One region of the Enterobacter sp. LM3 genome, then DNA from elsewhere that is predicted to be linked to it. Evidence: predicted binding sites of a transcription regulator. Region 1 holds the regulator's gene; each other region holds the start of a gene.
What was found. The regulator CRP, encoded in region 1, controls carbon source genes, mostly activating them, when cyclic AMP is high. The targets are predictions, from matches to a motif close to ATGTGANNNNNNTCACAT.
Positions count from the first base shown of each region.

Region 1 (7,838 bases):
CCAAATTAAGTAGACCACTTCAATCCCTGCAGGCAATGCCCTCTCGGCGCATCCCTGCGCCTCGCCCCGGCCTTACGGAAACGCTTCGGCGATTTTCAGCCGGACCATGGAGTCGCTATAAGTCTTATATTTCAATGAAATAGTTTAATTGCTTAAGAAGAAAAAAATTACTGGGGAACCCTCAGCCCCGTGGGAGAGGGTTACGGTGAGGGCATCTACGCGCACGATGCCCCCGACTTCACGCCTCAATCACTTCATACGAATGCGTGATTTTTACCGCTTTCTCCAGCATTAACGCCACAGAGCAGTATTTTTCAGCCGAAAGATCGACCGCGCGTGATACCGCCGCGTCCTTCAGCGCTGTGCCAGTAACAACAAAATGCAGGTTGATGTGCGTAAACAGGCGCGGTGCCTCTTCGCGACGTTCGGACGTGAGCTTGACTTCGCAGCCGGTCACGTCGTGACGGCCTTTTTGCAAAATCGACACCACGTCGATGGCACTGCATCCACCAGCGGCCATCAGCACCATCTCCATTGGACTTGGCGCTTTATCGCCGGAGTTACCATCCATCAAAATCTGGTGCCCGGAAGCGGATTCGCCCAGGAACGTTAAACCTTCAACCCATTTCACACGCGCTTGCATATATTCCTTAACTCCAACGTTGCATTTTTGGTGACAGATTACGCGCGCGTTACATTTCTCGCAATGGAAGGCGACCTGCGTCATGCTGAAGCGAGACACCAGGAGACACGCGGCGAAAGCTATGCTAAAACACTCAGGATGCTACAGTAATACATTGACGTTACACATGTATGCAGAGGACATCAAACTTTACTGGCTGCGAAACGTTACGACAGCCGACTTCCCAGGTATGGGTAAGAATTCGATTGCAACCCCAGAGTCAGGATGCGATTTATGACTCTGGAGACAGCTTATAACAGAGGATAACAGCGCATGGTGCTTGGCAAACCGCAAACAGACCCGACTCTCGAATGGTTCTTGTCTCATTGCCACATTCATAAGTACCCATCGAAGAGCACGCTGATTCACCAGGGTGAAAAAGCGGAAACGTTGTATTACATCGTCAAAGGCTCGGTGGCAGTGCTGATCAAAGATGAAGAAGGGAAAGAGATGATCCTTTCTTATCTGAACCAGGGCGATTTCATCGGCGAACTGGGCCTGTTTGAAGAAGGCCAGGAACGTAGTGCCTGGGTTCGTGCAAAAACAGCATGTGAAGTGGCTGAAATCTCCTACAAGAAATTCCGTCAGTTGATCCAGGTTAACCCGGACATCCTGATGCGTCTTTCTTCCCAGATGGCTCGCCGTCTGCAGGTTACGTCTGAGAAAGTGGGCAACCTTGCCTTCCTCGACGTGACCGGTCGTATCGCGCAGACGCTGCTGAACCTGGCGAAACAACCAGATGCCATGACCCACCCGGACGGTATGCAAATTAAAATCACCCGTCAGGAAATTGGTCAGATCGTCGGTTGCTCTCGTGAAACAGTGGGTCGTATCCTGAAAATGCTGGAAGACCAGAATCTGATCTCCGCGCACGGTAAAACCATCGTGGTTTACGGAACTCGTTAATTCCGGCCAAACGGCGTGTCATCGCAAGGTGTCACGCCGTTTTTGTCTCTATTCCCCCATGTGGCGCAGGCTGATCTACCACCCGGAAGTTAACTATGCACTGCGACAAACGCTGGTGTTGTGCCTTCCTGTGGCCGTGGGTTTGATCCTCGGACACCTTCAACAGGGTCTGCTGTTTTCTCTCGTTCCCGCCTGCTGCAACATCGCCGGTCTGGACACGCCCCATAAGCGATTTTTCAAACGTCTGATTATTGGTGGCTGCCTGTTTGCTGGCTGTAGCCTCGCCGTGCAACTCCTGCTGACCCGCGATATCCCGCTGCCGCTGATTTTAACCGTGCTGGCGATGACGCTGGGAGTAACGGCTGAAATCAGCTCACTGCATGCCCGCCTGCTACCTGCCTCGCTGATTGCGGCCATCTTTACCCTTAGCCTCGCGGGTAATATGCCGGTGTGGGAGCCGCTGCTGATCTACGCTCTCGGCACGCTATGGTACGGGTTGTTTAACTGGTTCTGGTTCTGGATGTGGCGGGAACAGCCGCTGCGCGAATCCCTGAGCCTGCTCTATATCCTGCTGGCGGATTACTGTGAAGCAAAGTACACCCTGCTCACCCAGCACACCGATCCGGAAAAATCACTGCCGCCGCTGCTGGCACGCCAGCAGAAAGTGGTGGATCTCATCAGCCAGTGTTACCAACAGCTACATATGCTCGCCGCCAATAAAAACCATGAGTACAAACGGCTGCTCCGCGTATTCCAGGTGGGGCTGGATCTGCAGGAGCATATCTCGGTAAGCCTGCATCAGCCGCAGGAGGTGCAGAAGCTGGTCGAGCGCAGCCACGCAGAAGCGGTGATCCGCTGGAACGCGCAAACCGTTGCCGCGCGCCTTCGCGTGCTGGCGGACGATATTCTGTATCACCGCTACCCGACGCGCTTCAACATGGACAAACAGCTCGGTGCGCTGGAAAAAATTGCCCGTCAGCATGCGGATAACCCGGTCGGGCAGTTTGCCGCATGGCATTTCAGCCGCATCGCGCGCGTGCTACGCACCCAGCGGCCACTCTATCCACGCGACCTGATGGCCGATAAACAAAAGCGTCTGCCGCTACTGCCTGCCCTCAGAAGCTATTTATCCCTGAAATCCGCCGCCCTGCGCAACGCCGCGCGGATCAGCGTCATGCTCAGCATCGCCAGCCTGATGGGTGTGGCGCTGCATCTGCCGAAACCGTACTGGATCTTAATGACCATACTGTTTGTCACGCAGAACGGTTATGGCGCAACGCGGGTGCGTATTCTGCACCGGGCGGGCGGTACAATGGCGGGGCTGATTATTGCAGGCGTGACGCTACACTTTCACGTCCCGGAAGGGTATACGCTGGTGGGCATGCTGGCGATAACGCTGGTGAGCTATCTGATCATCCGCAAGAACTACGGCTGGGCGATGGTGGGCTTTACCGTAACTGCGGTGTATACCCTGCAGCTGCTCACGCTGAACGGCGAACAGTTTATTATTGCCAGGCTGGTGGATACGCTGATTGGCTGTCTGATTGCTTTTGGCGGCATGGTCTGGCTGTGGCCGCAATGGCAAAGCGGGTTACTCAGGCAGAACGCCCATGATGCACTGGAAGCAGACCAGCAGGCGATCCGCTTAATACTGAGCGACGACCCGCAACCCTCCCCGCTGGCGTACCAGCGAATGAGGGTTAATCAGGCACATAATGCCCTGTTTAACTCCCTTAACCAGGCCATGCTGGAACCGGGCTTTAACTCGAATTATCTGGCAGACATGAAGCTGTGGGTAACCCACAGCCAGTTTATCGTCGAGCATATCAACGCCATGACCACGCTCGCACGCGAGCATACGATGCTGACGCCGGATCTGGCACAACGCTATTTGCAGTCGTGTGAAATTGCCCTGCAGCGCTGTCAGCAGCGTCTGGAGTATGACGCGCCGGGAGAAACGGGAGATGCAAACATTCTGGAAGCGCCGGAAACGCTGACCCACGGACCGATGAGCACCCTGGAGCAGCATTTGCAGCGCATTCTGGGGCATTTGAACACCATGCACACCATTTCGTCGGTGGCATGGCGTCAGCGTCCGCATCACGGCATATGGCTAACGCGTGTGTTAAAGCGGACGCCATATTGATTGCGTCGGGCAATGAGGTTATCCCCGGACTATCTTCCCGACCGCTGCGGCAAAGCGGTTTAACCCCTCTTCAATATCTTTCTCTGCCACCACCAGCGACGGCGCAAAGCGCATCACGTCTGGCCCGGCATTAAGCACCATCACCCCTTCGTGGGCTGCGGCATGCAGGAAATCGCGCGCACGGCCTTTGTATTGCGGCTTCAGCTCGGCACCAATCAACAACCCCATACCGCGGATCTCGCTGAACACGTCATACTGGTCGTCAATCTGTTGCAGATGCTTCACAAACAGCTCACGCTTCGCACTTACGCCATCAAGCACTTCAGGTGTGTTGATGATATCGAACGCGGCACCCGCAACGGCGCAGGCCAGCGGGTTTCCGCCGTAGGTCGAACCGTGGGAACCCACGTGGAACGCAGAGGCGATATCCTGGGTGGTGAGCACCGCACTGACCGGGAAGCCACCGCCGAGCGCTTTAGCGCTGGTCAGAATATCGGGGGTTACGCCGTAATGCATGTAGGCGAACAAATCGCCGGTACGCCCCATCCCGCTCTGTACTTCGTCAAACACCAGCAACGCCTGATGCGCATCGCACAGCTCGCGCAGCCCCTTCAGGAATTCCGGGGTTGCAGCCGTGACGCCACCTTCACCCTGAATTGGCTCCACGACCACCGCGCAGGTGTGATCGTCCATGACCGCTTTCACCGCGTGCAGATCGTTAAACGGCACGTGGATAATGTCGGCCGGTTTGGGACCAAAGCCGTCGGAGTACTTCGGCTGGCCGCCAACGGAAACGGTAAACAGTGAGCGTCCGTGGAACGCGTTATGGAAGGCAATGATTTTGGTTTTGTACGGGCTGTGACGCGTTGAGGCGTAGTAACGTGCCAGTTTGAATGCGGTTTCGTTGGCTTCAGTGCCAGAGTTCATAAACAGCACACGCTCAGCAAACGTCGCATCGATTATCTTACGCCCCAGGCGCAAAGCCGGTTCGTTGGTAAAGACGTTGCTGGTGTGCCACAGGGTTTCTCCCTGAGTTTTCAGCGCCTCCACCAGCGCAGGATGACAATGACCCAGCGCCGTCACCGCAATCCCACCGGCGAAATCTACGTACTCTTTACCCTGCTGATCCCAGACGCGACTGCCTTTTCCTTTCACCGGGATAAACTCAGCCGGAGCATAAATTGGCAGAATGACTTCATCAAATGTTGCGCGGGTGATTGCTGGTTGTTCAGTTGCCATGTCATGACCATCCATTTTATGTCACATTGATTGTGAAAATATAATCACAAAATATGCATAAAAAATCACAACAAGGCAATAGATATTCAGCGATTAAGGAAATTCGCCAGCAGCTGGTGGCCCTGTTCGCTCAGAATACTCTCCGGGTGGAACTGCACCCCTTCAAGATCCCATTCACGGTGGCGAATCCCCATGATCTCCTGCGTTTCACTCCAGGCAGTCACGTCAAAACAGGCGGGCAGGGTTGGCGGATCAATGACCAGAGAATGGTAGCGGGTGACGGTTAACGGATTATTTAACCCCGTGAACACGCCAGTACCCGTGTGGGTAACCGGTGCCGTTTTGCCGTGCATCACTGTGGCCGCGCGAACGATGGTCGCACCAAAGACCTGAGCAATGGCCTGATGACCCAGGCAGACGCCCAGGATCGGTAGCTTACCCGCATAGTGGCGGATAACGTCCAGAGAGATACCGGACTCCGACGGGGTACACGGCCCTGGCGAGATGACAATTTTCTGCGGGGCCAGCGTTTCAATCTCTGCCAGGCTGATGTCGTCATTACGGCGAACAACGACCTCTGCACCCAGTTCGCAGAAATACTGGTAAAGGTTCCAGGTGAAGGAATCGTAGTTATCAATCAGCAGGATCATGGCGGCTCCAGAACAAAAAGGCCGCTCTATTCTACTCAGTTTCCCGTGCTTCGCTCACCACTTTGCGAAAGATCGCGCTCAGGGCCGTCAAATCCCCCATTGCTCCGTTCTGATTGGCACGCTTCCAGTGGGCCGGATCGATATCGCGCCAGTCCAGCAAGTAACTGGCGTGGATAGCCAGTTGTTCAAAGAAAATGCGCTGTGCAATACCATTACCGCTCATAAAAGGATGCAGCATGTTAATTTCACAATAGTAGTGGCTGATCCTGGCAATAAACGCCTCTTTTCCACATCCCACCAGATAACCTTCATTTTCCAGTTTTTCCATCAATTCGTTACCGGCTTTCTCGATGTAGTCAAAGTGGCAAAACAGGATATCGCCCTTAGAAATATCGACGCGACGGTACTTGCCTGCATTCTCCACGAGTCCGTGATAGAGATGGTAGTGAATGGCGCACAGATGGGGCAACCCGGGCGCATGTGGCCCAAGCGGCAGCGTCCCGATGAGAGAGGCAGAAGGACCATTCCCCTCTTCAAGGCGGCAGCTGGCCTGAAAATTCACAGTACGTTGCTGTTCCCAGAGACGGGATTTTTGCTTGTCGGTGAGTTTTTTCACTTAACGCCTCCCTGAATGTGTCCGTTTGCCACAAGTATAAGCAGCAAAACGCGCTTTCGCAGGGAGGGCTAAATAACACGGGCGAAGCGTGCCCGTGTCAAAGACAGTTACGGCAGAACTTTGGCTGAGAGGATAACCACCGGTTTTGACGGCACGTTCTGGTATGGGCCAACGTCGTGGGTAGGTACCTGAGAGATCTTATCAGCGACATCCATTCCTTTCACAATTTTACCGAAGACCGCATAACCGAAGTCACGCTGACCGTGGTCGAGGAAGGCGTTGTCTGCAACGTTCAGGAAGAACTGGCTGGTGGCGCTGTCTTTATCTGCAGTACGCGCCATAGAGATGGTGCCACGTTTGTTCAGCAGGCCGTTGTCCGCTTCGTTCTTAATGGGTGGATTCGGCTGTTTTTGCTGCATTTGCTCGTTAAAGCCACCGCCCTGCACCATAAAGCCTGGGATCACACGGTGGAACGTGGTGTTGTTGTAGAAACCACTGTTCACGTAGTCGAGGAAGTTTTTCACAGAAACAGGAGCTTTCTGGCTATTCAGTTCCAGCTCAATATTCCCGGCAGAGGTCGTCAGCAGGACGTGAGGGTCTCCTTTTGCTGCCAGCGCAGCAGGGGAAACGGCAGAAAGAGCAAACACAGCTGCGACAGCCGCCAGTGTTGATTTGAGCATGAGAATTCCTTAACAAAGCGCAGTATAGAAAGCGAATGGTCTGATTCTAAAGAGCAGTATGAACCGAGGCCAGCCTTTTACCTAATTTTACGAAATTGAAACAGTTGTAACCACGCAAACGATTGAACACACCAGTAAAAGATGTGATTCGCATCACATAAAATATTGTAACGAAGATCTAATTTTCTGGAAAAGATTTAAATAGATCACTTTCGCGACTAAAATCTGCCCGCTCAAACGCAGTCGATGCGTTTTATTTTACTTTGAACAGGCCAGACATGACTAACAGCAATCGCATCAAGCTCACATGGATCAGCTTCTTCTCCTACGCCCTGACTGGCGCGTTGGTGATCGTCACCGGGATGGTGATGGGAAATATCGCAGACTACTTCCAGCTGCCCGTTTCCAGCATGAGTAATACCTTCACCTTCCTCAACGCGGGGATCCTGATCTCCATCTTCCTGAACGCCTGGCTGATGGAAATCGTGCCACTGAAAACGCAGCTGCGTTTTGGTTTTGTGCTCATGCTCGCCGCCGTGGCAGGCCTGATGTTAAGCCACAGCATCGCCCTGTTCTCTGCCGCCATGTTCGTACTTGGCCTGGTGAGTGGGATCACGATGTCTATCGGGACGTTCCTCATCACCCACATGTATGAAGGCCGTCAGCGCGGCGCGCGTCTGCTGTTTACCGACTCCTTCTTCAGCATGGCCGGGATGATCTTCCCGATGGTCGCTGCCGTTCTGCTGGCGCGCAGCATTGAATGGTACTGGGTGTATGCCTGCATCGGCCTGGTCTACGTGGCGATCTTTATCCTGACCTTCGGTTGCGAATTCCCGGTTCTGGGCAAAAAAGCACAGACCACGGCTGAACCTGTCGCGAAAGAAAAGTGGGGCATCGGCGTCTTGTTCCTCTCCATCGC
Region 1 is NZ_JBJURN010000022.1:52,194-60,031, reverse strand. It holds gene ACJ9N4_RS18830 (OsmC family protein) at 239-643, opposite strand; gene crp (cAMP-activated global transcriptional regulator CRP) at 956-1,588, shown strand; gene ACJ9N4_RS18820 (YccS/YhfK family putative transporter) at 1,647-3,734, shown strand; gene ACJ9N4_RS18815 (aspartate aminotransferase family protein) at 3,753-4,973, opposite strand; gene pabA (aminodeoxychorismate synthase component 2) at 5,060-5,623, opposite strand; gene ACJ9N4_RS18805 (putative adenosine monophosphate-protein transferase Fic) at 5,655-6,239, opposite strand; gene ppiA (peptidylprolyl isomerase A) at 6,347-6,919, opposite strand; gene tsgA (MFS transporter TsgA) at 7,198-7,838, shown strand, end outside.

Region 2 (7,838 bases), on a different contig from region 1:
CGGGTTGTGCTGGTCAAACTCCTTGCGCTTGTCGGCGTAATTCATGCCCACGCAGAGGATTTTTTCCGGCTGCTCAATCACCGGTAAGAAGGTGATGGCGCTCATTGGCACATCTACTGCATCGTTCAGATAACGGGTGGCCTGCACCAGCCCGTTGCCCTGCAACAGCGCTTTCAGGTCGCTGTAGCGGTCGCCCAGACGGCGACCTAAATCAATCACGCCGTCGGCCTGCACGATGCCGTAGCTGCGTTTACCCTGGTATAAAAAGCTTGCGAGTTTCATTGTTCTTTCCTGAAAACTTAAACGAGGAAGTTGCCCAGTATCAGCAGTGAGACGGAGACGTTAATCGCGCCGCCAATACGGGTAGCTATCTGGGCGAAGGGCATCAGGCTCATGCGGTTGCCTGCGGTCAGGATCGCCACGTCACCGGTACCGCCCTGGCCGCTCTGGCAGCAGGAAACGATGGCGACATCAATCGGGTGCATACCAATCTTTTTACCCACGAAGAACCCGGTTGCCACCAGTGCGGAAACGGTGCTGACGATAACCAGCAGGTTGCTGACGGTGAATGCAGCGACCAGTTCGTGCCACGGGGTGATCGCCACGCCGACGGCGAAGAGGATTGGGTAGGTCACAGAGGTCTGGAAGAATTTGTAGACCACCTGAGAACCTTCAAGCAGACGCGGAGAAGCACCGTTGCACAGCTTCACCAGCACCGCCATAAACAGCATGCCAACCGGTGCAGGCAGGCCAATCAGCTTGTGGCCGAGCATACCCAGCATGTAGAGCAGTACCGCCAGCAGTGCGCCAGAGGCGATAGTAGTAACGTCCGCTTTACCGGAAAACGCAGGTTGAGAGACGGTGGCATCGGCATTAGTGCGGTTTGGCATCAGCTGGCCTTCACCGGTCAGGTGCGGATAACGTTTACCGAGCTGGTTCAGACAGCCGGAGATAATGATCGCCGTCAGACCACCCAGCATCACCATCGGCAACACGCGACCGAGCGCCACACCCTGGTCCATATGCAACAATGTGGCATAACCGATGGAGAGCGGGATCGCCCCTTCGCCCACGCCGCCGGCCATAATTGGCAGAATAATAAAGAAGAAGATCTGGAACGGTTCAAGACCCAGCGCCAGGCCCACGCCCATCCCGACAATCATGCCGACGATTTCACCACACAGCATCGGGAAGAAGATGCGCAGGAAGCCCTGGATCAGCACGGTGCGGTTCATACTCATAATGCTGCCGACAATAATGCAGCAGATGTAGAGATAAAGAATGTTGGTGGATTTGTAGAATTTGGTGGTAGATTCAACCACCACGTCCGGCAGCAGGCCATAATAGACCAGCGCGGAGGGAATAAAGGTGGCGCAAATCGCCGCCGCGCCGAGCTTGCCGACAATCGGCAGACGTTTACCGAATTCACCGCAGGCAAAACCGAAAAATGCCAGCGTCGCTACCATCACCACGATGTCGCTCGGCAGCTTTCCGCCCAGGCAATCAATGGCAATCAGCGCGCCTGCCAGCACGAACAGCGGCAGTGGAATAATCCCAATTTTCCAGGTATCCATAATATGCCACCAGCGCTCTTTGAGTGATGGCCGTTGAATATCAATCGGGTCGTGGGTAACAGAGAATGAATCGTCAGTTGTGCTCATAATAAGCCCCTTAGTTATTTTGTGCGTTCAGCTTAGAGTCACAAAGGCTTACTTTATGTGAGGAATGACATATTAAAAGCGAAGTTTTAATGGCCACTATGGTTTTAATGGTTTCTTTTATTTAATGTGATTTACGCCTTATTTATTGCCGTGGTTTTTATGGTTTCTTTTCTTAACCGAACAAACAAATAACATTTCTGAACTGAGCCTGTTCCTTTCAGATAAATCTTTTACAGACCGTGCTGTGCAAGGGATCACAAGTTTTCGGCAAAGCAGACGTCAGTACAAAAAAAGATGATATATTGGCGTCCTTCCTTGATACCTCGCGTGATAGTGATGAAAGTATCGTTTCAGATCAAACTGTTTGTTTCGCTGGTCGCCTTTTTCTCAGTGCTGTTTGCATTACTGGGCGGATATTATTATGTCGATGTCGGCAGGCAGCTTTATCAGGAGATGAGCACACGCGCAAAAATACAGGCGGAAGAAATTGCAATTATTCCGACTTTACGTAATGAAGTCGAACAAAAAGATATCAAAGCAATCCATTCCTTTATGCAAAAAATAGCTACCCACAGCGATGCCAGTTTTATTGTGATTGGCGATAATCAGGGGCTGCATCTGTTTCATTCCGTGTTTGCTGACAAAGTGGGTACAACGCTGGTCGGTGGGGACAACGAAGAGGTCTTACACGGCAAAAGCACCACCACCATCCGCAAAGGGGGCCTGGGTATTTCGCTGCGCAGCAAAGCGCCCATCTTTAACGATGCCGGGCAGGTGGTGGGGATTGTCTCGGTGGGGTATCTCACCAGCTATCTTGACACCATCACCGTCAATAAAGTGGTCAACATTCTGATTGCTGCCGTGCTGCTGCTGTTCGCCCTGTTCATCTTCTCGTGGTTTTTCACCCGCAGTATTAAAAAGCAGATCTTCTCTCTGGAGCCACGTGAAATCGGCCTGCTGGTGCGCCAGCAAAAGGCGATGATGGAGTCTATTTATGAAGGGGTGATTGCCATTGATGATGAACTGCGCATTGAGGTCATCAACCAGGCTGCCAGAAAATTACTGGGGTTAAGCCAGCCAGCGCGGGAGCTGCGAGGGCAACTGATTAGCCAGGTTATCGACCCCGTCCCGTTTTTCAATACACCGGCTATGCTGGCGAAAGATACCCATGATGAGATTTGCCGGTTTAACGATCTCACGGTCATTGCCAGCCGTGTGCGGATTATGCTGGAAGATTCACTTCAGGGCTGGGTCATCACCTTCCGCGACCGCAATGAAATCGACACTCTCAGCACACAGCTCAGCCAGGTTAAACGCTACGTCGACAACCTGCGCATTATGCGCCATGAACAGCTCAACCGTATGACGACCCTGTCCGGTCTGCTGCATATGGGGCGTTATGAAGAGGCAATAGGTTACATTCAGGCGCAATCGGAACACGCACAGGAGCTGCTGGACTTTATCTCATCACGCTTTAGCTCCCCGACGCTGTGCGGCCTGCTGCTGGGCAAAGCGGCGCGTGCCCGCGAAAAAGGGGTTGAGCTGAATTTCGACCCGGCCTGCCGGATGGATAAACCCTTCCAGCCTCTGCTCGAATCGGAACTGATTTCAATTATTGGCAACCTGCTGGATAACGCCATCGAAGCGACGCAGCGCGCACCGCTTCCGCACGAGCCGGTCAATGTGCTAATAAAACTGAACGAACAGGAACTCATCATTGAAGTGGCCGACCAGGGCGTTGGCATCAAACCGGAGATCCGTGAAAGGATATTTGAGCGCGGCATCACCACCAAAACACGCGGCGATCATGGCATTGGCCTGTATCTGATCGAAAGCTATGTCACGCAGGCTGGCGGAGCAATAGAAATTGCCGATAACACGCCCCGCGGTGCCATTTTCTCACTGTTTATTCCCGCGACGGGAGCCGCGCGACGTCCCGCACAGGAACTGGAAGATACCGATTATGCAACATGAACTTATCGACGTACTGATCGTTGAAGACGAGAACGAACTGGCGCAACTTCACGCGGAGCTTATCAGTAAACATCCCAGACTACGGCTGGTGGGGGTGGCCTCATCGCTGGCTGACGCACAGGCACAGCTTGAAAGCAAACAACCGCAGCTCATGCTGCTGGACAACTACCTGCCGGATGGCAAGGGGATCACCCTGATCAGTAACCCGATGCTGGCCCGCGCCAACTGTTCGGTGATTTTCATCACTGCCGCCAGCGACATGGATACCTGCAGCCAGGCCATTCGCAACGGCGCATTTGATTACATTCTGAAGCCAGTCTCCTGGAAGCGGCTCAGCCAGTCGCTTGAACGCTTTGTGCAGTTCGCCGAACAGCAACGCGTCTGGAAGATTGTCGACCAGCAGAACGTGGATTCGCTGTATCAACTGCAGGCGAAAAACTACCGCCAGGATAACGGCAGCAAAGGCATTGAGGAAAACACGCTGGCGCGGGTGCAGATGCTGTTTAATGACAACGCGACGCACTGCTTCTCGGTGGATGAAGTGGTGAGCGAAACAGGCTTAAGTAAAACCACTACCCGACGCTATCTGGAGCACTGCGTAGAGGTGGGGTTTCTGAGCGTGGAGATGCTGTACGGGAAGATTGGGCATCCGCGGAGGATGTATAAGCGTAGTGTGGTTTGATGAAACGTTCCCTCTCCCTGTGGGAGAGGGTTAGGGTGAGGGCAACAGCCCGCACTATCTTAAAACATACCCATACAATCGCTTAATCCCGTCCGCATCCTTCTCGCTGTAAACCCCCTGCAACTCTGGCGAGAAGCCCGGCAGCAGGTTGATACCCTCCTCCAGCGCAAGGAAGTAACGTTGCACCGCCCCACCCCAGATTTCACCCGGCACCACGCACAGCACTCCTGGCGGATACGGCAGCGCGCCCTCAGCGGCAATGCGACCTTCCGCGTCGCGTATGCGCACTAATTCCACGTTCCCGCGAATATACTCCTGGTTCGCATCCTGCGGGTTCATTACCACCGCTGGCAGGCTCTCCTGGCGGAACATCGCCTTCTGCAGATCTTTAACGTTAAAGCTGACGTAAAGATCGTGCATCTCCTGGCACAGCTGACGGAGGGTGTAATCGCGGTAGCGCACCGGATATTTCTGGTAGATGGTCGGCAGCACGTCTGCAAGCGGCGTGTCGTCTTCAATATGCTGTTCAAACTGACCCAGCATCGCCACCAGTTGCGCCAGCTTCTCGTGGCTTTCGGCTGGTGTCAGCAGGAACAGGATCGAGTTGAGATCGCACTTCTCCGGCACGATGCCATTTTCACGCAGGTAGTGCGCGAGAATGGTCGCCGGTATACCAAACTCAGTGTAGTTACCGGTTTGTGCATCAATACCCGGCGTGGTCAGCAGCAATTTGCACGGATCGACAAAATACTGCTCGTGGGCATAGCCCTCAAAACCGTGCCATTTTGCGCCCGGCTCAAAGCTGAAGAAACGAAGTTCGCTGGCGATGGCGTGCGTTGGGTGATCCTGCCACGGCCTCCCCGCCACCACCGGTGGAATAAACGGTTTGATCATATGGCAGTTGGCAATGATCGCCTTGCGCGCCTCTATGCCCAGCTCCACGCACTCCGCCCACAGCCTGCGTCCGCTTTCCCCTTCGTGGATTTTGGCGTTCACATCCAGCGCCGCGAACAGCGGATAAAACGGGCTGGTCGAGGCATGCAGCATAAATGCATTGTTGAGCCGCTTGTGCGGGCAGAAGCGCGCCTGACCACGAATGTGGTTATCCTTTTTATGGATCTGCGAGGTTTGCGAGAACCCGGCCTGTTGCTTATGCACCGACTGGGTCACGAAAATGCCCGGATCGTTCCCGGTCAGTTCCAGCAACAGCGGGGACGTTTCCGCCATCATCGGGATAAATTGTTCGTAGCCCACCCACGCAGAATCAAACAGAATGTAGTCGCAAAGATGGCCGATCTTGTCGATCACCTGACGCGCGTTGTAGATCGTGCCATCGTAGGTGCCAAGCTGGATAACCGCCAGGCGGAACGGGCGAGCCTCATCGGCTTTTTCCGGTGCAACGTCGCGGATCAGACTTCTGAGGTACGCATCATCAAAACAGTGCGCATCAATTCCACCAATAAAACCAAACGGGTTGCGCGCCGCTTCAAGGTAGACCGGCGTTGCCCCCGCCTGGATTAACGCCCCGTGGTGGTTGGACTTATGGTTGTTACGGTCAAACAGCACCAGATCGCCACGGGTCAGCAGCGCGTTGGTGACGACCTTATTGGCAGCGGAAGTGCCGTTCAGCACGAAGTAGGTTTTATCTGCGTTAAACACTTTTGCAGCAAATTTTTGCGCATGCTTGGCTGAGCCTTCGTGGATCAGCAGATCCCCCAGCTTCACATCGGCGTTGCACATATCGGCGCGAAAAACATTCTCACCAAAGAAATCAAAGAACTGCCGCCCCGCAGGGTGTTTTTTGAAAAATGCGCCGTGCTGGTGCCCCGGGCAGGCAAAGGTGCTATTGCCCATCGCCACATACTGACTCAGGGTGTCAAAAAATGGCGGTAACAGGTTCTCTTCGTAACGGCTGGCGGCAGACTCCAGTTCCAGGAACTCTTGTGCTTTACCAGTAATCGTGGCAGTGGCACCTTCAGGAACATCCATCGGCTCTTGCGAGAATATAAACACCGGTAACTGAAAGCCTGTACGTTTCAGCAACGCAAGGATACCGCTACAGCTTTCAGCGACCGTAATGACGACAGCCGCCACATCGGTAAAATCGGTACTGTCCAGCGTCACCTTTTCCCGGTGCGTGGACACAGCAGAGACCAGCTCGCGGCTGACGGCGATTTTCATGGTTTTCATAAGCGCAGTTACCCTCACCGAACGGTGAGACAGGAGTAGTTTACGTTGATACGGGTGAGCGTTCGCGCAGCGACAGACATCATCATCATTGGCGGCTCCGTACACTGAAAGGAGAAAATTCGCGCAATCATGTCATCTTTTATTTTAGGGTGCAAGAAGGAATCAGTATGCACTAAACCACCCCAGACTTAGCACCAGCCTGAAGCGAAACTTAATAATAATGCATTCTCAGTGAGTAAATAACAGGGTGTTTCTTTGGCTATTAATGACTGGACTGCAGCCTGATGCTGGTAACAGAGCTGAAATCTACGGGATTAAGCGGTTTGCCGTGGTCACCATACCGCTGTCTGCACTCTGGACGCACTTTTCGCTTAAGATTACGGCGAACTGGTGAGAGAGTGTGCAGTCTGTAACGAAAACAACAAATTTCGTTGACGGCGGTGGGTGAATCGGGTTTAATGCGCCCCGTTGCCCGGATAGCTCAGTCGGTAGAGCAGGGGATTGAAAATCCCCGTGTCCTTGGTTCGATTCCGAGTCCGGGCACCACTAATTTAAAGAAACCAGCCTACGGGCTGGTTTTTTGCTTTTGGGGTTCTGGTAAATATCTGATCATACAAACCGCAAACACCCCACCCTGCCTTTTCCATCGCCCGGTATTTTTCATCCTTCAAATCCGCTCTCAGGAAAGAAAGCACCACCGTGCATTAATCAACAGAAACGGGTCAATAAAACTGTTTCAGTGTTTCAAGCAGGGCATGTGCCGCTTTAGACAGCTGCGTATGCCCAGGGTGGATAACACCGATGCACTTTTCAATCGACGGGTTCTCCAGCGGAATACAGACCGCACCCAGCGACGTCATCTGCGACGCGCACAGAGCCGGGACGGCGCTGCCGCCAAGCCCACTGGCAACCATTCGACCAACCGTCACCAGCTGGTGACTTTCCAGCGCGACATCCAGCCTGCGACCGCTGCGGGCCAGTTCCTCTTCCATCATCAGACGTACCGCCGAGGGGCGCTGCAGAGTAATGAAATCCAGCGTCAGCAACTCCTCCCAGGACAGGCTTTTTCGGGCAGCCAGAACCGACTCTTTCGGCACGATCGCCACAAAACGATCGAGACCCAGCGGGGTAAACAGCAGGTTGTGGGTCGGCGCTGGCTCAAAGGCGATCCCCATCTCCACCCGTCCCTCCCGCACCATCTCGATCACCTGCTCGTTGATGACATCGTGCACGGTGACGTTGATCCCGGTATAGCGATCGCGAAAGGTTTTCAGAACCTCGGGCAGCACGTTAGCCGCAAATGACGGCATCGCCGCAACCGAGATTTTGCC
Region 2 is NZ_JBJURN010000003.1:306,781-314,618, forward strand. It holds gene ACJ9N4_RS05580 (fumarylacetoacetate hydrolase family protein) at 1-282, opposite strand, end outside; gene ACJ9N4_RS05585 (2-hydroxycarboxylate transporter family protein) at 300-1,661, opposite strand; gene ACJ9N4_RS05590 (ATP-binding protein) at 1,998-3,635, shown strand; gene ACJ9N4_RS05595 (response regulator) at 3,625-4,317, shown strand; gene ACJ9N4_RS05600 (ornithine decarboxylase) at 4,372-6,507, opposite strand; tRNA gene ACJ9N4_RS05605 (tRNA-Phe) at 6,978-7,053, shown strand; gene ACJ9N4_RS05610 (LysR family transcriptional regulator) at 7,230-7,838, opposite strand, start outside.
Region 2: the regulator CRP is predicted to act here: its motif matches at 1,786-1,803, upstream of ACJ9N4_RS05585 (2-hydroxycarboxylate transporter family protein).

Region 3 (7,838 bases), on a different contig from region 1:
GTGCGTAATTTTATGCGCCAGCTGGAAGAAAACGCTATCGCGTAACGGGCTCTCAATCCCCCCGGTAACACCTGCTGCCGGGGGACTATTTACAAACTCTTTGCACTTCCCCCGATCTTCCCGACATACTCATTCATCATAATTATCATTAACGCCTTATAAAACAATAACCTTATCATTTATATGGATTATGGTAATGATGACCTCTTCGCGTTTTACTCGCTGGATAACCCTGTTTGCGCTGGCCGCAACGGTGGCTATTGTGCTTCCTGCTCGCGCAAACACCTGGCCGCTTCCGCCTGCTGGCAGTAAGGTTGTGGGGGAAAACCGCTTTCATGTGGTTGAAAATAATGGTGGTTCGCTGGAAGCGATTGCCAAAAAATATAACGTCGGCTTTCTGGCACTGCTGCAGGCTAATCCTGGCGTTGACCCTTACGTACCGCGTGCTGGCAGCGTACTGACCATCCCACTACAAACTATTTTGCCGGATGCACCGCGCGAGGGGATCGTAATAAATCTTGCCGAGCTGCGTCTTTACTACTATCCGCCGGGCAAAAACGTCGTCACCGTCTACCCTATCGGCATTGGTCAACTGGGCGGCGATACCCTTACACCAACGATGATCACCACCGTGTCGGACAAACGCGCGAACCCGACCTGGACACCAACGGCCAACATCCGTGCCCGCTATAAAGCGCAGGGGATTGACCTGCCAACTGTTGTACCGGCAGGCCCGGATAACCCAATGGGACACCATGCAATCCGCCTCGCGGCATACGGTGGTGTTTATCTGCTGCACGGAACGAATGCTGATTTTGGCATCGGCATGCGCGTCAGTTCCGGTTGTATTCGTCTGCGCGATGACGATATCAAAACGCTTTACAGCGTGATCGCACCAGGCACCAAAGTGAATATTATCAATACACCGATTAAGGTCTCCGGGGAGCCGGGCGGCATACGCCTGGTCGAAATCCACCAGCCGTTATCGAAGAATATTGGTGATGATCCGCAGACACTGCCAATCAACCTGAATGCGGCAATGATGAGCTTCAAGGCTAATGCCGGCACCGATGGCATCGTGATGGAACGCGCGATGGAAGCGCGATCCGGTATGCCGACAAATGTCACGCGGTATCACGATACCACTCAACAGTCTATGTAACGCACAACGAAAAACGCCCTGCTCATGCAGGGCGTTTTTGATTGCAGTGGCATAACTGCAGGTTTTGTCGAGCTTATTTATAGATTACAGCAGTACCGTGCAGGGTGTTAGGGCCGGTGACTGAAGTGATACGGAAAGATTTTGCCCCCATTTCGTCAGCTTTTTGCGCCAGCTGATCTTCCAGAGAACTCAGGTTTGTACCTGCGTTTGCGGAGATGGTGCCCACTTTATGCTGATCAGCAGGGGTGGATTGCACTTCAACAGCAGCGAAGCTTGCGAAAGAAAGTGAACTCAGGACAGCAGCAGCGAGCAGGGTTTTTACGTTTTTCATGATTGTTACCTTTAGGCAGATGAATATGAAGGTCGTTAGTTATTTACTTAACGATCGATAGGTAAATGATAGATGTGATCCAGATCACGCGTCAATATGTTTTTTATAACGACCGTTAAATTAATTTAAATTCTCTTATTAATCATATTGATATGATTAATTTATTTTTCAGCAATCAGCACTGGTGGTGGCACACGTTTATTTTTATAATGACTATTCAACAAACCAACAGAGGACCAACGGCAAATGACAACCGATGTCACGAGTTGCGCAAAGAAAAGCCGTGGCCGACCAAAAGTGTTCGACAGGGATGCAGCGCTTGATAAGGCCATGACACTCTTCTGGCAACATGGGTATGAAGCGACGTCGCTTTCCGATCTGGTGGAGGCCACCGGAGCTAAAGCGCCAACGCTGTATGCGGAATTCACGAATAAAGAGGGGCTGTTCAGAGCAGTGCTGGACAGATACATCTCGCGTTTTGCTGCCAAACACGAAGCGCAGCTTTTCTGTGAAGAAAAAAGTGTTGAGCAAGCATTACTGGACTATTTCACCACCGTCGCCACCTGCTTCACCAGCAAAGATACGCCTGCGGGCTGTTTTATGATTAACACCTCCGCCACCCTTGCGGCATCTTCCAGAGAGATAGCCAACACGGTGAAATCGCGTCATGCCATGCAGGAAGAGACGTTGAGCACATTTCTGGCCCAGCGCCAGCAGCGCGGTGAAATACCCGCGCATTGCCATCCACAGGCGCTGGCACAATTTCTGAGCTGCATTTTGCAGGGCATGTCGATCAGCGCCCGTGAAGGCGCAACGCTGGAAAAACTGCAAAGTATTACCCAGACCACACTGCGCCTGTGGCCTGAACTCCTCAAAGCCTGAGCAAAAAAAAAGCTCCTCAGCCTGAGCGCTTGAGGAGCTAAATTCAGAGAACATCTTTTTTACACTTTGTTATTCAGTACCAGCTGACCGTTTCCGTCCAGGGGGATCTGGGAACCAGGGTCTTTATCCATCCGAATTTTGCCCTGCTGGTCGCCAATTTTGTACGTTACGTCATAGCCCAGCATTTTTTCCGACTTGTCGTAGACAGTTTTACAGCGCTGCTGAGTCGTGGTGTATGTGTCGTTGTCCTGCATTGCCCCCTGCACCTGGTTACCGGCGTAGCCGCCACCCAGTGCGCCGACGACGGTTGCAACATCCCTGCCACGTCCACCACCGAACTGATGGCCAATCACGCCACCGGCTACCGCACCCAGCACAGAACCGGCGATACGGTTTTCATCCTGTACCGGACGACGATGAGTCACGGCAACGTTACGACACTCCTGACGAGGTGTTTTAACGGTTTCTTTAATCGGGGTAGCGGAAACTACCTGAGCATACTGCGGGCCGCGATCAAGCACATTGAGACTGGCAACGGCAGCCACACCTAACGCAGCAGCGACGCCAATCCCTATACCCGCCAACATGGATTTATTCACGGGACTTCCTCCTTTGTTGCTATTAGTAACAATTTTGCAATTAACGGCAGATTTAGCCAATCGGAAAAAGGCGTAAAAGTGTGGGGATATCGACAGAATGACCGCGTTTCGGAGAACTCCTAAGCGATCAGAGGGAGATTACCAGCATGATATGCTAAAAAATCCCTCCGGAAGCCCGGAGGGAAGAGAGGATTAGTGCAGCTTGAGACGCGGACGAATAACGCGGTTGATTCTGCCTACCAGCATCATCAGGCCCGTTTTGAAGTAGCCGTGCAGCGCGATCTGGTGCATACGGTACAGGGAGATATACACAAAGCGTGCAATGCGCCCTTCCACCATCATGGACCCCCGCATCAGGTTACCCATCAGGCTACCGACGGTAGAGAAGTTAGACAGCGACACCAGTGAACCGTGATCTTTGTAGGTGTACGCCTTCATCGGCTTGCCTTTAGCCTGTGCCAGAATGTTGTGCAGAACCAGGCTTGCCATCTGGTGTGCTGCCTGGGCACGCGGAGGAACAAACCCGCCTTCCGGACGCGCACAGGACGCACAGTCACCGATCGCATAGATTTCCGGGTCACGTGTGGTTTGCAGCGTTGGCTCTGTCACCAGTTGGTTAATGCGGTTGGTTTCCAGCCCGCCGATATCTTTCATAAAGTCAGGTGCTTTGATACCCGCCGCCCAGACCATCAGATCGGCTTTGATGTACTCGCCATCTTTGGTATGCAGGCCGCCTGCATCCGCGCTGGTGACCATTGTCTGGGTCAGTACGCGTACGCCCAGTTTGGTCAGTTCGCTATGCGCCGCACCGGAGATACGTGGAGGCAGCGCAGGCAGAATACGTTCGCCGGCTTCCACCAGCGTCACGTTCAGCGCGTCGTTGGTCAGCCCTTTATAACCGTAGCTGTGCAGCTGTTTCACCGCGTTGTGCAGTTCAGCGGAGAGCTCAACACCCGTCGCACCACCGCCAACAATGGCGATATTAACCTTACCATTCGCACCCATGCTATTGGTGTACTTCAGGAACAGGTTCAACATTTCCTGATGGAAACGGCGTGCCTGGTGCGGGTTATCCAGGAAGATACAGTGCTCTTTCACACCTGGCGTGTTGAAGTCGTTAGAGGTACTGCCCAACGCCATCACCAGCGTGTCATACGCCAGTTTGCGCTCAGGTACCAGCAGCTCACCCTTTTCGTCGCGCAGCTCTGCCAGGGTAATGGTTTTGCTTTCACGGTTGATGTCCACCACGGAACCCAGCTGGAACTGGAAATGATGATTGCGTGCGTGCGCCAGATAGCTCAGTGCATCCACACCTTCATCCAGCGAACCGGTCGCCACCTCGTGCAGCAACGGCTTCCACAGGTGACTGTGGTTACGATCCACCAGCGTAATTTTGGCTTTTTTGCCGCGACCCAGCTTCTTGCCCAACTGTGTTGCCAGCTCCAGCCCGCCAGCACCACCGCCTACAATCACTATCTTTTTCAATGGCGTAGTCAACGTGACCCCCTCAAATTATTAACCAATTGTTAATTAAAAGTTATTGAAATAACTCTTAGTTAACAACAAGTTACAGCACTGAAACCATTCAGGTGCATTGAGAATAACACGTCAGGCGCATTGGTCATACCAAAATTGATATGCATCAAGTTTTGATGGCGTAAATTTGTACAAATTTAGCAAAAAAGAAGGCCCGGCACGCTGTCACGGCCAGGCCTGGTGAGTAAGATGATGGTGCTCAGCCCAGTGTTTTAAAGGCTTTGATGCGTTGTAAATGCGGAGAGATATTCTTGAACTTGTGGGTCTGATCCTCGTCCCAGACTATTTCATAGTAATGATGCAGCAGCTCTGCAGCCCGGTGGCTGCTCAGGGCCTCATCATTGCGCGAGAGGATCACCAGACAGCGGTCGCGGTTTTTCTCGCGGAAGTTACTGACGCACTTGGTGGCAATATCGACGTACTCTTCAGGGCGATCGATTTTGCCTTCCATGTTTTCATTCGGGAACAGGTTAGGATTGAACACCACCTGGCGAATGTCGCACAGGAACCCAATCCGCTCTGCCCAGTAGCCCCCCAACCCGACACCACAAATGAGCGGGCGCTCATCAACATTGAGTTGCAACATCTTGTCCACTTCTTTGAGTAAATGCTGCATATCATGCTTCGGATGGCGCGTACTGTAGCTGATCAACCGTACATCTGGATCGATAAACTGCAGCTGCAGCACCTTCTCATGATTACCTGGACTGTTTGAGTCAAAACCGTGTAAATAGATGATCATTGTCTCTCACCACGCTACGCCTTCCGGGAGGGTTTAAAGGCTGGCTTTATGTGCCTGCCAGCGCTCATTCAGTGCTTCAAGCTGGGCATTGACCGTCTTCCAGCGCGCCGAGCCCATCAGCTCCTGACGACTAAATGAACCTTTATGATACAATTGTGTAACACGCTCTGCATTGATCGGCGACAGGTTATCCAGCACGCTGACGGCTCCTTTACGATTATTGCAGACGAGGATCATATCGCAACCCGCATCCAGCGACGCCTGCCCGCGTTCTGCATAGCTCCCCATAATCGCCGCTCCTTCCATCGACAAATCGTCGGAGAAAATCACACCGTTGAAACCGAGCTCCTGGCGCAGAACGGTTTTGAGCCAGTGCGCAGAACCGCTGGCCGGACGCGGGTCAACATCACTGTAAATCACGTGTGCTGGCATGATGGCATCCAGTTTGTTATCGGTAATCAACGAACGGAATACCGACATATCTTTGGCACGAATGTCCGCCTCCGGACGCGGATCGCGTGGCGTCTCTTTGTGCGAATCCGCAGTCACTGCGCCGTGGCCAGGGAAGTGCTTCCCGGTGGTTTTCATTCCCGCATCGTGCATACCATCAATAAAACGGGTAGCCATCGCCAGTGCAATACGCGGATCCTCATGATACGAACGTTCACCAATGGCAGCACTGATATGCCCTACGTCCAGCACCGGTGCAAAGCTGATGTCGATATCCATCGCAATCATCTCACTGGCCATCAACCAGCCCGCATCCTGTGCCAGTTTGCCGCCCTCTTCCGTACCCAACAGTGCCGCAAATGATTGTGCCGCTGGCAGGCGGGTAAAGCCTTCGCGGAAACGTTGTACGCGCCCGCCTTCCTGGTCTACAGCGACCACCAGACGATGATGGGATGCTGCGCGGATTTGCCGGACCAGTTCACGCAGCTGCTCCGGATCGTGATAGTTGCGGGTAAACAGAATCAGACCACCAACCAGCGGGTGCGCCAGAATTTCACGCTCCTCCGCATCCAGCTCAAACCCTTCTACATCCAACATGACTGGACCCACACGAACCTCTCTTATCCTTTAGTTTGTAACTGACGCCAGACGTCATCTGCCAGCGTAATAAATTGTTTGTCACCGGACTGCCGCAGGCGGACTTCGAACCAGCCTGCCATCAGCATCAATACCCACGGCCGCCAGCGCCTGACCTGATGAGCCAGAATTGTGGCATCCAGGTGGGCAATCCGGGCATAGTCGCTGATGAGCGTTTGTCGCGCGGTATCCTCTTCCGCCCACACTGCTGCCAGCTCCAGTGCCACATCCCCGTCTCCGGCATATTCCCAGTCGATAAGCCTGGTCCCTGCTGACGTATGAACGATATTCCCGGCGTGGACATCCATATGCAATGGTACCAACCGTAGCGGCTGTGGCTCTCCCGCTTTACGCAGCCGTTTAAGCTCAGCCAGCCAGAAAGGCGTTCGTCTGCCGGGTAAAGCCTGCTGCCAGTATTGTTCAAGCAGTGGTGCCAGCGTAACTCGCCACCCCAGACGCGGCTGGCTGTGCAGATGATACAACATAGCCGCAAGCGTGGGGGGATCCGGCAGCTCGCTTTTGATCTCTCCCGCAAGATATTCCACGGCCATCCAGCCCTGCATAAAAAAACACGGCTGCGGCACGAGATCCACCGGAAGACGCCTCAACGCGCGATACTGTCGACGAAAGTGGGAGGCAGGAGCGGAAGCATCATGATGCTGGCGCAAAACCAGCCGATGAGAGTCTTGCTCAATAATGCAACTCGCGCCGCCAAGCCCAGAATGGGCCTGCGGCGCGATAAGGCGATACTGAGGGAAATAACGCGTCAGAACATCTTCACGCGTGCAGTTATTGTTGCGTAACGGCACCTTTACCTGACCAGATAATTTCGCCTGTCTGAACCAGCATCAGCTGCATCTGCAGCGCTGGCGTATTCACGTTACCGGAGGCGTTTGAGTAGAGCACATACTGAGCGCCAACGTTACGGGCGATACCAATCGCCTTGCTACGCGAACCGAGGCTATCCTGTGGAGACAGGCCCAGTTGCTGTTTGGCAACTGCCAGCTGTTGCGCGGAGACCAGCGTAAATTTACCGTTATTTGCCAGGGCATTGCGCAGCGTTTCCGTCGCTTCACCCGCGTTCAGGGAACCGTTAGTACGGTTATTCACGCTGTCCACCAGCAGTACGCTTCCCGGCGTGACGCCTTGCGCCTGCAGCATTTTGCCTACCATCGGCTGCATCGCGCCGTTCCAGTCATAGTGACGCACGCGTGGTGCAGGCTGGGACGTTTGATCCTGATGTTCAATCGGGCCTGGCTGTGCCGGAATGCTCGGTACAGACGGCACGGTTGGCTGCGGCTCCGTTGGTTGTGTCGGCTGCTCTGTGCCTGGTTTGGCCTCTTCCACAGGAGCAGGTTGTTCCGTTCGCGTCACACACCCTGCAAGGAAGAGTGCAAAAGCGGTCACGAGCGCATAACGGCTCATATTTTTAATCAAGGTTCACCCCTTACAAATAAAGATAAAGCCGCACCTTATGCGCACCCAGAGAGTTGGCGCTGC
Region 3 is NZ_JBJURN010000015.1:62,823-70,660, reverse strand. It holds gene mfd (transcription-repair coupling factor) at 1-45, shown strand, start outside; gene ACJ9N4_RS15810 (L,D-transpeptidase family protein) at 197-1,162, shown strand; gene bhsA (multiple stress resistance protein BhsA) at 1,236-1,493, opposite strand; gene comR (TetR family copper-responsive transcriptional repressor ComR) at 1,740-2,375, shown strand; gene ACJ9N4_RS15795 (glycine zipper 2TM domain-containing protein) at 2,435-2,974, opposite strand; gene ACJ9N4_RS15790 (NAD(P)/FAD-dependent oxidoreductase) at 3,167-4,471, opposite strand; gene ycfP (alpha/beta hydrolase YcfP) at 4,710-5,252, opposite strand; gene nagZ (beta-N-acetylhexosaminidase) at 5,286-6,311, opposite strand; gene thiK (thiamine kinase) at 6,323-7,147, opposite strand; gene lpoB (penicillin-binding protein activator LpoB) at 7,128-7,775, opposite strand; gene ACJ9N4_RS15765 (YcfL family protein) at 7,786-7,838, opposite strand, start outside.
Region 3: the regulator CRP is predicted to act here: its motif matches at 1,566-1,583, upstream of bhsA (multiple stress resistance protein BhsA).

Region 4 (7,838 bases), on a different contig from region 1:
TATATCCATTTAACTAAGGGGACGAAGCGGCACGAGTATAGCGTTATTTGCACTTTGCGTTAAGCGCACAACCACCTGACTGCTTAAAGAGTCACCATTCAGGCCAATTTTTTTGCTGATTTATCATTATTTTCCTCATTTCTGGTTTCTCTCTTCACTTTTTTTGCGTGTGGATTTCCGTCATTGCAGCCCAGGATTAGGGAGACGCTGGTGGTGAAGCGCAGTCAGCTTTGCCTGGCAGCCGTGGGGATGCTCTTAAATTACCGGCGATGGCAACAAAGGCGATACATCTCTTTCAAAGTTATTATAAAATTCCCGGCGAAACGAAACCTTAAAGCCAGGCTATGCTGAGATCAGAGTGACGGTGATTACTGCCCGTAATTGTGTTCGTGGACATCGGTAAACGTGCTGTTACAATCGCTTGCACGTGTACAGACGGAGCGCCAGATGCTCCGTTACGGATGGCAATCAACGATAGCCATACTGAACAGGGAGATATTTATGAAACTTCGGCTGTCGGCGCTTGCGCTGAGCGCAACGGTGCTTGTGGGTTGTGCCAGCACTGGAGAACAAACGGGACGCTCCGATCCTCTCGAAGGATTTAACCGTACCATGTACAGCTTCAACTATAACGTGCTGGATCCATATGTTATCCGTCCGGTAGCGGTTGCATGGCGTGACTACGTTCCCCAGCCTGCACGTAACGGGTTGAGCAATTTCACCAGTAACCTGGAAGAGCCTGCGGTGATGGTGAACTACTTCCTGCAAGGCGACCCGTACCAGGGGATGGTGCATTTTACCCGCTTCTTCCTGAACAGCCTGTTAGGGATGGGTGGCTTTATTGATGTTGCCGGTATGGCTAACCAGAAGCTACAGCGCGAGCAGCCGCACCGCTTCGGCAGTACTCTGGGCAATTATGGCGTTGGTTACGGCCCGTACATGCAGTTACCGTTCTACGGTAGCTTTACGCTCCGTGATGATGGCGGCGATATGGTGGATACGCTGTATCCGGTGCTGTCGTGGCTGACCTGGCCGCTGTCGATTGGTAAATGGACGGTGGAAGGGATTGAAACACGTGCGCAGCTGCTCGACTCTGATGGTCTGCTGCGTCAGTCTTCTGATCCATACATCATGGTGCGTGAAGCCTACTTCCAGAACCATGACTTTATTGCCAATGGCGGCAAGCTGAAGCCGGAAGAGAATCCAAACGCGAAGGCTATCGAAAACGAACTAAAAGATATTGATTCGCAGTAAATAAAAAAGGTGAGCAATGCTCACCTTTTTTGATCCCTGCGCGATTAGAACGCGTAGTTGAAGTTAGTACCGAACAGCCAGGCTTTACCTTCAGAACGGAACTCGTACGGGCCTTCTTTGATGTTCACGCTCTGACCGTGCATGTAGGAGGCACCGACGTCAACAGAAGCATCTTTATTGAACGCATAAGTGGCACCCGCGCTCAGCCAGAAACGGTCCTGATCCGGGATAGAGATGGAACGGGTCTGAGCCGGAACCGGGCTATCATCAAAGGCGATACCGGTACGGAAGGTCCAGTTAGTATCGTAGTAGTAGGTTGTACCCAGCGCGATACGGTAAGAGTCTTTAAAGCTCTCATCTTTATAGAACAGTGTCTGGCCATTTGAGCCAGTTGCTTTCAGCTCCTGGAACTGACTCCAGCTGGTATAAGCCATGCTGTAGTGAATTGCCCATTGCGGTGCAACGCGGTTGTAACCGGAAACTTCCCACATCTCTGGCAGGTTGAGCGTCAGAGAGCCCGGAACGGTCCTGCCACCGGTTGGGTACGGGAAGCCCGGGATAGCGGTGTTCATATTACTGTTGTAATCGCCGTCGAAGTCGATTTTAACTTCAGAACGGTAGGTTAAACCCCAACGGTTGTTTTTATCCAGCTCATACAGAATACCGGCGTTCCAGCCATAGCCCCACTCGCTGCCTTTCAGGCGTGCAATCTGGGTATCGGCCGGGATGGCGGCCAGCTGTTTCGCTTTTGCGATAGCGGCTGGACGTGCTGCTGCAGGCAGGTTTGGTACCTGAGCCAGAATTTGACCGGCCGCCAGCATACCGGCATCACCCGCATTGCGCTCGATTTTTGCATCGGCGTAGACGGCATCAAAACCAAGACCAAAACTCCAGTTTTCGGTCAGACGATAAGCGCCACTCAGGTTCAGGTTGACGGTTTTCAGGTCAGTTTTACCGCCCATCGTGCCCGCAGCATAGTTATCGCCATACTCGGTCGCCAGACCAAAGTTAGAAGTAACAGATGCTCCCCAACCAAACTGATCGTTAATAGGTGCAACAAAATGTACGTTAGGAACCCAGGCGTTTGGGGCGATATTGTCCGCATTCAGGCTCTTACCGGACGGTGATTTACCGGAGATATTGACATCCGGGTCAATATAGACCGCACCGGCAGAGAACGTCGGGCGGTCAAACATCATAATCAGGGCTGGGTTACGACTTGCGTTACCTGCATCATCAGCGATAGCGCCTTCCCCGGAATACGCACGGCCCAGGCCAGAGGAAGAAAATTCGTTTAACTGAAATCCCGCTGACCAGGCGGAAGTAGAGACGATTGCCACTGCGACTGCCAGCGCAGTCTTGTTGAACAGGGTTTTCTGGCTCATGACCATAACCTCATCGAGTTATTTTTATTCAATAATTGTTACATACCGTAACAGGAGCGCGAAGTGTAGGGTCTGAGGTATAACAGACAAATCAGACCAGTGGCGTGAGTATAGGTCTGACCAGCTAGAATGTTGCAAGTTTGTTTATTAATATTTTCAAACATGTTTCCTGAAACGAGATCTGGTTGGCAAAAATGTGACCATCGCGACTCACTCAAAAGGGTGATTTTTGTTTTAGATCATTTTTTAGTGTGATATTGGTCACTTATCCACTTTTACGCCATTAACGGCTGGAGAGCGTCAGCATCGGGGCGTAAAATATCAGTATCGTGTTTATCTCGCGCCTGGCGCGAATACAGAGGAAATTGAGCTATGAGTAAATGCAGTGCTGATGAAACCCCGGTTTGCTGCTGTATGGATGTTGGTACCATCATGGACAACTCCGATTGCACCGCCTCCTACAGCCGCGTGTTCGCTAACCGTGCTGAAGCGGAAGAAACCCTGACCGCACTGAGCAAGCGCGCGCGCGATGTGGAATCCGAGCCGTGCGAAATCAAGTCCACTTTCACGGAAGTGGAAGGTGGCGTGAAGCTGGATATCGATTTTGTATTTGCCTGCGAAGCCGAAACGCTGATTTTCCAGCTGGGTCTGCGTTAACCTCTGCGGCCTGATACTCTCACTCCCGACCATTTCCCAGGGGTGAGCGTGCAACCACTAAAAAACGGTAACCTTCGGGTTGCCGTTTTGCTTTTACCTCCGTGACGTTTTCTTTTTCTTCTCTGTGTTTTAGCTCGCACTTTTTCGTTTCCCTGATTGGCTGAATGTAAAAAAATGGTTAAGACTATTATCAGGTCAGACCACTTTGTGTTTGCGCAAAAAATTTTACAGGGGAGTGTTATGAGTCAGGCATTACCGCTTATTACCCGTCAGGGCGATCGCATTGCCATTGTCAGTGGATTGCGTACACCGTTCGTGCGTCAGGCTACGGCGTTTCATGGCATACCCGCTGTCGATTTGGGGAAAATGGTGGTGGGGGAGATGCTGGCTCGCAGCGAAATACCGCCTGAGGTGATCGAACAACTGGTTTTTGGCCAGGTGGTTCAAATGCCGGAAGCACCAAATATTGCGCGTGAAATTGTCCTGGGCACGGGGATGAATGTACATACCGATGCCTACAGCGTCAGTCGCGCCTGTGCGACCAGCTTCCAGGCCGTCGCTAACGTGGCGGAAAGCCTGATGGCAGGGACTATCCGTGCCGGGATTGCCGGCGGGGCAGACTCCTCCTCGGTGCTGCCGATCGGCGTGAGTAAAAAACTGGCGCGCGTTCTGGTGGACGTTAACAAAGCCCGCACTGTCGGGCAGAAGCTCAAACTCTTCTCGCGTTTACGCTTACGCGATCTGATGCCTGTCCCGCCCGCTGTGGCTGAATACTCCACCGGCCTGCGCATGGGCGACACCGCCGAACAGATGGCGAAAACCTACGGTATTACGCGTGAACAGCAGGACGCGCTGGCGTATCGTTCGCATCAGCTTGCGACAAAAGCCTGGGCGAAAGGCAAACTGGCCGATGAAGTGATGACCGCCTATATTCCGCCTTACCGCGAACCCCTCGTGGAAGATAACAATATTCGCGGTTCGTCGACGCTGGCCGATTACGCAAAACTGCGTCCGGCATTTGATCGTAAACATGGCACCGTCACAGCGGCTAACAGTACACCGCTGACGGATGGCGCAGCTGCAGTGATCCTGATGACGGAGTCCCGCGCCAGAGAGCTGGGTATCAAACCGCTGGGTTATCTGCGCAGCTACGCGTTCACGGCCATTGATGTCTGGCAGGACATGCTGTTAGGGCCAGCCTGGTCCACGCCGCTGGCGCTGGATCGTGCGGGGCTGACTCTTGCTGATTTAACCCTGATTGATATGCACGAAGCCTTTGCCGCGCAAACTCTGGCAAACGTACATCTTCTGGCGAGCGAGCGTTTTGCCCGTGATGTTCTTGGTCGCACCCATGCCACGGGTGAAGTGGATGAAAGTAAATTCAATGTGCTGGGGGGCTCCATTGCCTACGGTCATCCGTTTGCGGCGACAGGGGCAAGGATGATCACTCAGACATTGCATGAGTTACGCCGTCGTGGTGGCGGTTTTGGTCTTGTCACCGCCTGCGCGGCAGGTGGCCTGGGCGCAGCAATGGTTCTGGAGGCGGAATAATGGACATGGTATCTGCATTTAATCTGACCGTTCGCCCCGATAACGTGGCTGTTATCACCATTGATGTACCTGATGAAAAAATGAATACCCTGAAGGCCGAGTTTGGCGTTCAGGTCCGTGAGATGTTAAAGCAGATCCGCGAAAACAAGATGATTCGCGGTCTGGTATTTATTTCGGCAAAGCCGGACAACTTTATTGCCGGGGCCGATATCAACATGATCGCCCGCGCACAAAGCGCTCAGGAAGCCGAAGCGCTGGCACGCCAGGGGCAGCAGGTCATGGCGGAAATCCATGCTCTGCCGATCCCGGTGATCGCTGCGATCCACGGTGCGTGCCTGGGCGGTGGTCTGGAGCTGGCGCTGGCCTGCCATAGCCGTATTTGTACTGACGATGCGAAAACCGTATTGGGGCTGCCAGAAGTGCAGTTAGGGCTGTTGCCAGGCTCTGGTGGAACGCAGCGCCTGCCGCGCCTGATTGGCGTCAGTACGGCGCTGGAGATGATTTTAACCGGTAAGCAGTTACGCGCCCGCCAGGCGCTGAAAGCTGGCCTGGTTGACGAAGTGGTACCGCATTCTATTTTGCTGGATGCCGCCGTTGAGCTGGCACTGAGGGGACGTCAGGCAAAACGCCATCTCCCGGTGCGTGAACGCGTCCTTGCCGGGCCGCTGGGGCGTGCGCTGTTGTTTAGCATGGTGGGCAAGAAAACCGAACAAAAAACCAAAGGTAATTATCCGGCGACGAAGCGGATCCTGGAGGTTATTGAAACCGGGTTGTCGCAGGGCTGCAGCAGCGGCTATGCCGCAGAAGCAAAAGCCTTCGGCGAGCTGGCGATGACGCCACAGTCGCAGGCGCTGCGCAGCATCTTCTTTGCCAGTACCGACGTCAAAAAAGACCCGGGCAGTGAGGCCGAACCTGCTCCGCTGCGCTCGGTTGGCGTACTGGGCGGTGGGCTGATGGGCGGCGGTATTGCGTTTGTCACCGCAAGCAAAGGCAAATTACCCGTCCGTATTAAGGACATTAACGCGAAGGGGATCAACCACGCGCTACAGTACAGCTGGCAGAACCTTGATCAGAAGGTCAAGCGCCGCCATATCAAGGCTAATGAGCGTGATAAAACCCTGGCGTACATCACTGGTACGACGGATTACAGCGGTTTTGCGCATCGAGACCTGGTCATTGAAGCGGTATTTGAAGACCTGGCACTTAAGCAACAGATGGTGGCTGACGTCGAGCAACACTGTGCGCCGCACACCATTTTTGCCTCAAATACGTCGTCATTACCGATTGGCGATATTGCGTCGAAAGCCGCACGGCCGGAGCAGGTCATTGGTCTGCATTTCTTTAGTCCGGTTGAAAAAATGCCGCTGGTAGAGGTTATTCCCCACGCCACGACCAGCCCACAAACCGTTGCCACTGTGGTGAAGCTTGCGAAAAAACAGGGCAAAACCCCCATCGTGGTAGCAGACAAAGCGGGCTTCTACGTTAACCGTATTCTGGCTCCCTATATCAATGAAGCCATGCGGTTACTGACGGAAGGGGAGAAGATCGAACATGTGGATGAGGCGCTGGTAAAGTGTGGTTTCCCTGTCGGCCCAATCCAACTTTTGGATGAGGTAGGAATAGATACCGGCACTAAAATTATACCTGTACTGGAAGCAGCTTATGGCGATCGTTTTAGCCCACCTGCAAACATTGTTTCTGCAATTTTGAAGGATGATCGCAAAGGCAGAAAAAATGAACGCGGTTTCTATCTTTACGGTGCAAAAGGGCGTACAAGCAAGAAACAGGTCGACCCTTCAGTTTATGGGCTTATTCCGACGACCGGGCAGGGAAAATTATCGTCAGCCCAGTGTGCTGAACGCTGTGTGATGATGATGCTTAACGAAGCCGCTCGCTGTTTTGGCGAGCAGGTTATCAAAAACGCGCGCGATGGCGACATCGGTGCTGTGTTTGGTATTGGTTTCCCGCCGTTCCTCGGCGGCCCGTTCCGGTATATGGATACCCTCGGTGCGGGTGACGTGGTTGCGACCCTGCAACGTCTTGCCTCTCAGTATGGCTCGCGGTTTACACCGTGTGATGAATTATTGCAGATGGCGGAACGGGGCCAGACATTTTGGTCTTCAAGGGAAACTGCTCTCGTAAGTTGAGGTCAAAGAAGGGTAAATCCTGAAGTGAGTAAACCTGTTCTGGCGAATTTGTAAACAGATATTGACTATACTTACGCCATTGAGGTAAAAAACAGCGTTTCATTCACCGAATGGATCAGGCACAATGCCCGACCACCAGGTTTTCTACCTCTCCGACGTTATCGCAGGTAGTCAACGCTGGTGATTCTGGTTAACAAAAGCGGTGCAATATGCAAGTTTTTATCATGCGTCACGGCGACGCGGCACTCGATGCCGCCAGTGACTCAGTACGTCCTTTGACCGTCTGTGGCTGCGACGAATCCCGTCTGATGGCTAACTGGCTTCAGGGGCAAAAAGTGGACATCGAACGTGTGCTGGTGAGTCCATTCCTGCGCGCAGAACAGACGCTGGATGTGGTAGGGGAGTGTATGAACCTGCCGGCCGGTGTCGATGTTCTTCCTGAACTTACCCCGTGTGGCGATGTTGGCCTTGTGAGTGCCTATCTTCAGGCGCTGTGCAATGAAGGTGTCGCGTCTGCGCTGGTCATTTCCCATCTGCCACTGGTTGGCTATCTGGTATCTGAGCTGTGCCCGGGTGAGACGCCACCGATGTTCTCGACGTCCGCTATTGCCAATGTTTCCCTTGATGAAACGGGCAAAGGGGTCTTCAACTGGCAAATGAGTCCGTGCAATCTGAAGATGGCTAAAGCTATCTGACGTGACGTGCGACAGGGCGGGGTGCAGGCTGTGCCTCCCGCCATCCTGTCAGGGCAGCTCGGGCGGCTGCCACTCTTCAACCTCAATCAACACCAGCAATGCGGCATCACCGCCGTACTCTTTTGGTGCCTGATGAAAAGCCATTACGT
Region 4 is NZ_JBJURN010000004.1:126,191-134,028, reverse strand. It holds tRNA gene ACJ9N4_RS06685 (tRNA-Arg) at 1-23, opposite strand, end outside; gene mlaA (phospholipid-binding lipoprotein MlaA) at 502-1,254, shown strand; gene fadL (long-chain fatty acid transporter FadL) at 1,299-2,639, opposite strand; gene ACJ9N4_RS06670 (YfcZ/YiiS family protein) at 3,012-3,296, shown strand; gene fadI (acetyl-CoA C-acyltransferase FadI) at 3,537-4,847, shown strand; gene fadJ (fatty acid oxidation complex subunit alpha FadJ) at 4,847-6,994, shown strand; gene sixA (phosphohistidine phosphatase SixA) at 7,204-7,689, shown strand; gene smrB (endonuclease SmrB) at 7,738-7,838, opposite strand, start outside.
Region 4: the regulator CRP is predicted to act here: its motif matches at 2,889-2,906, upstream of ACJ9N4_RS06670 (YfcZ/YiiS family protein).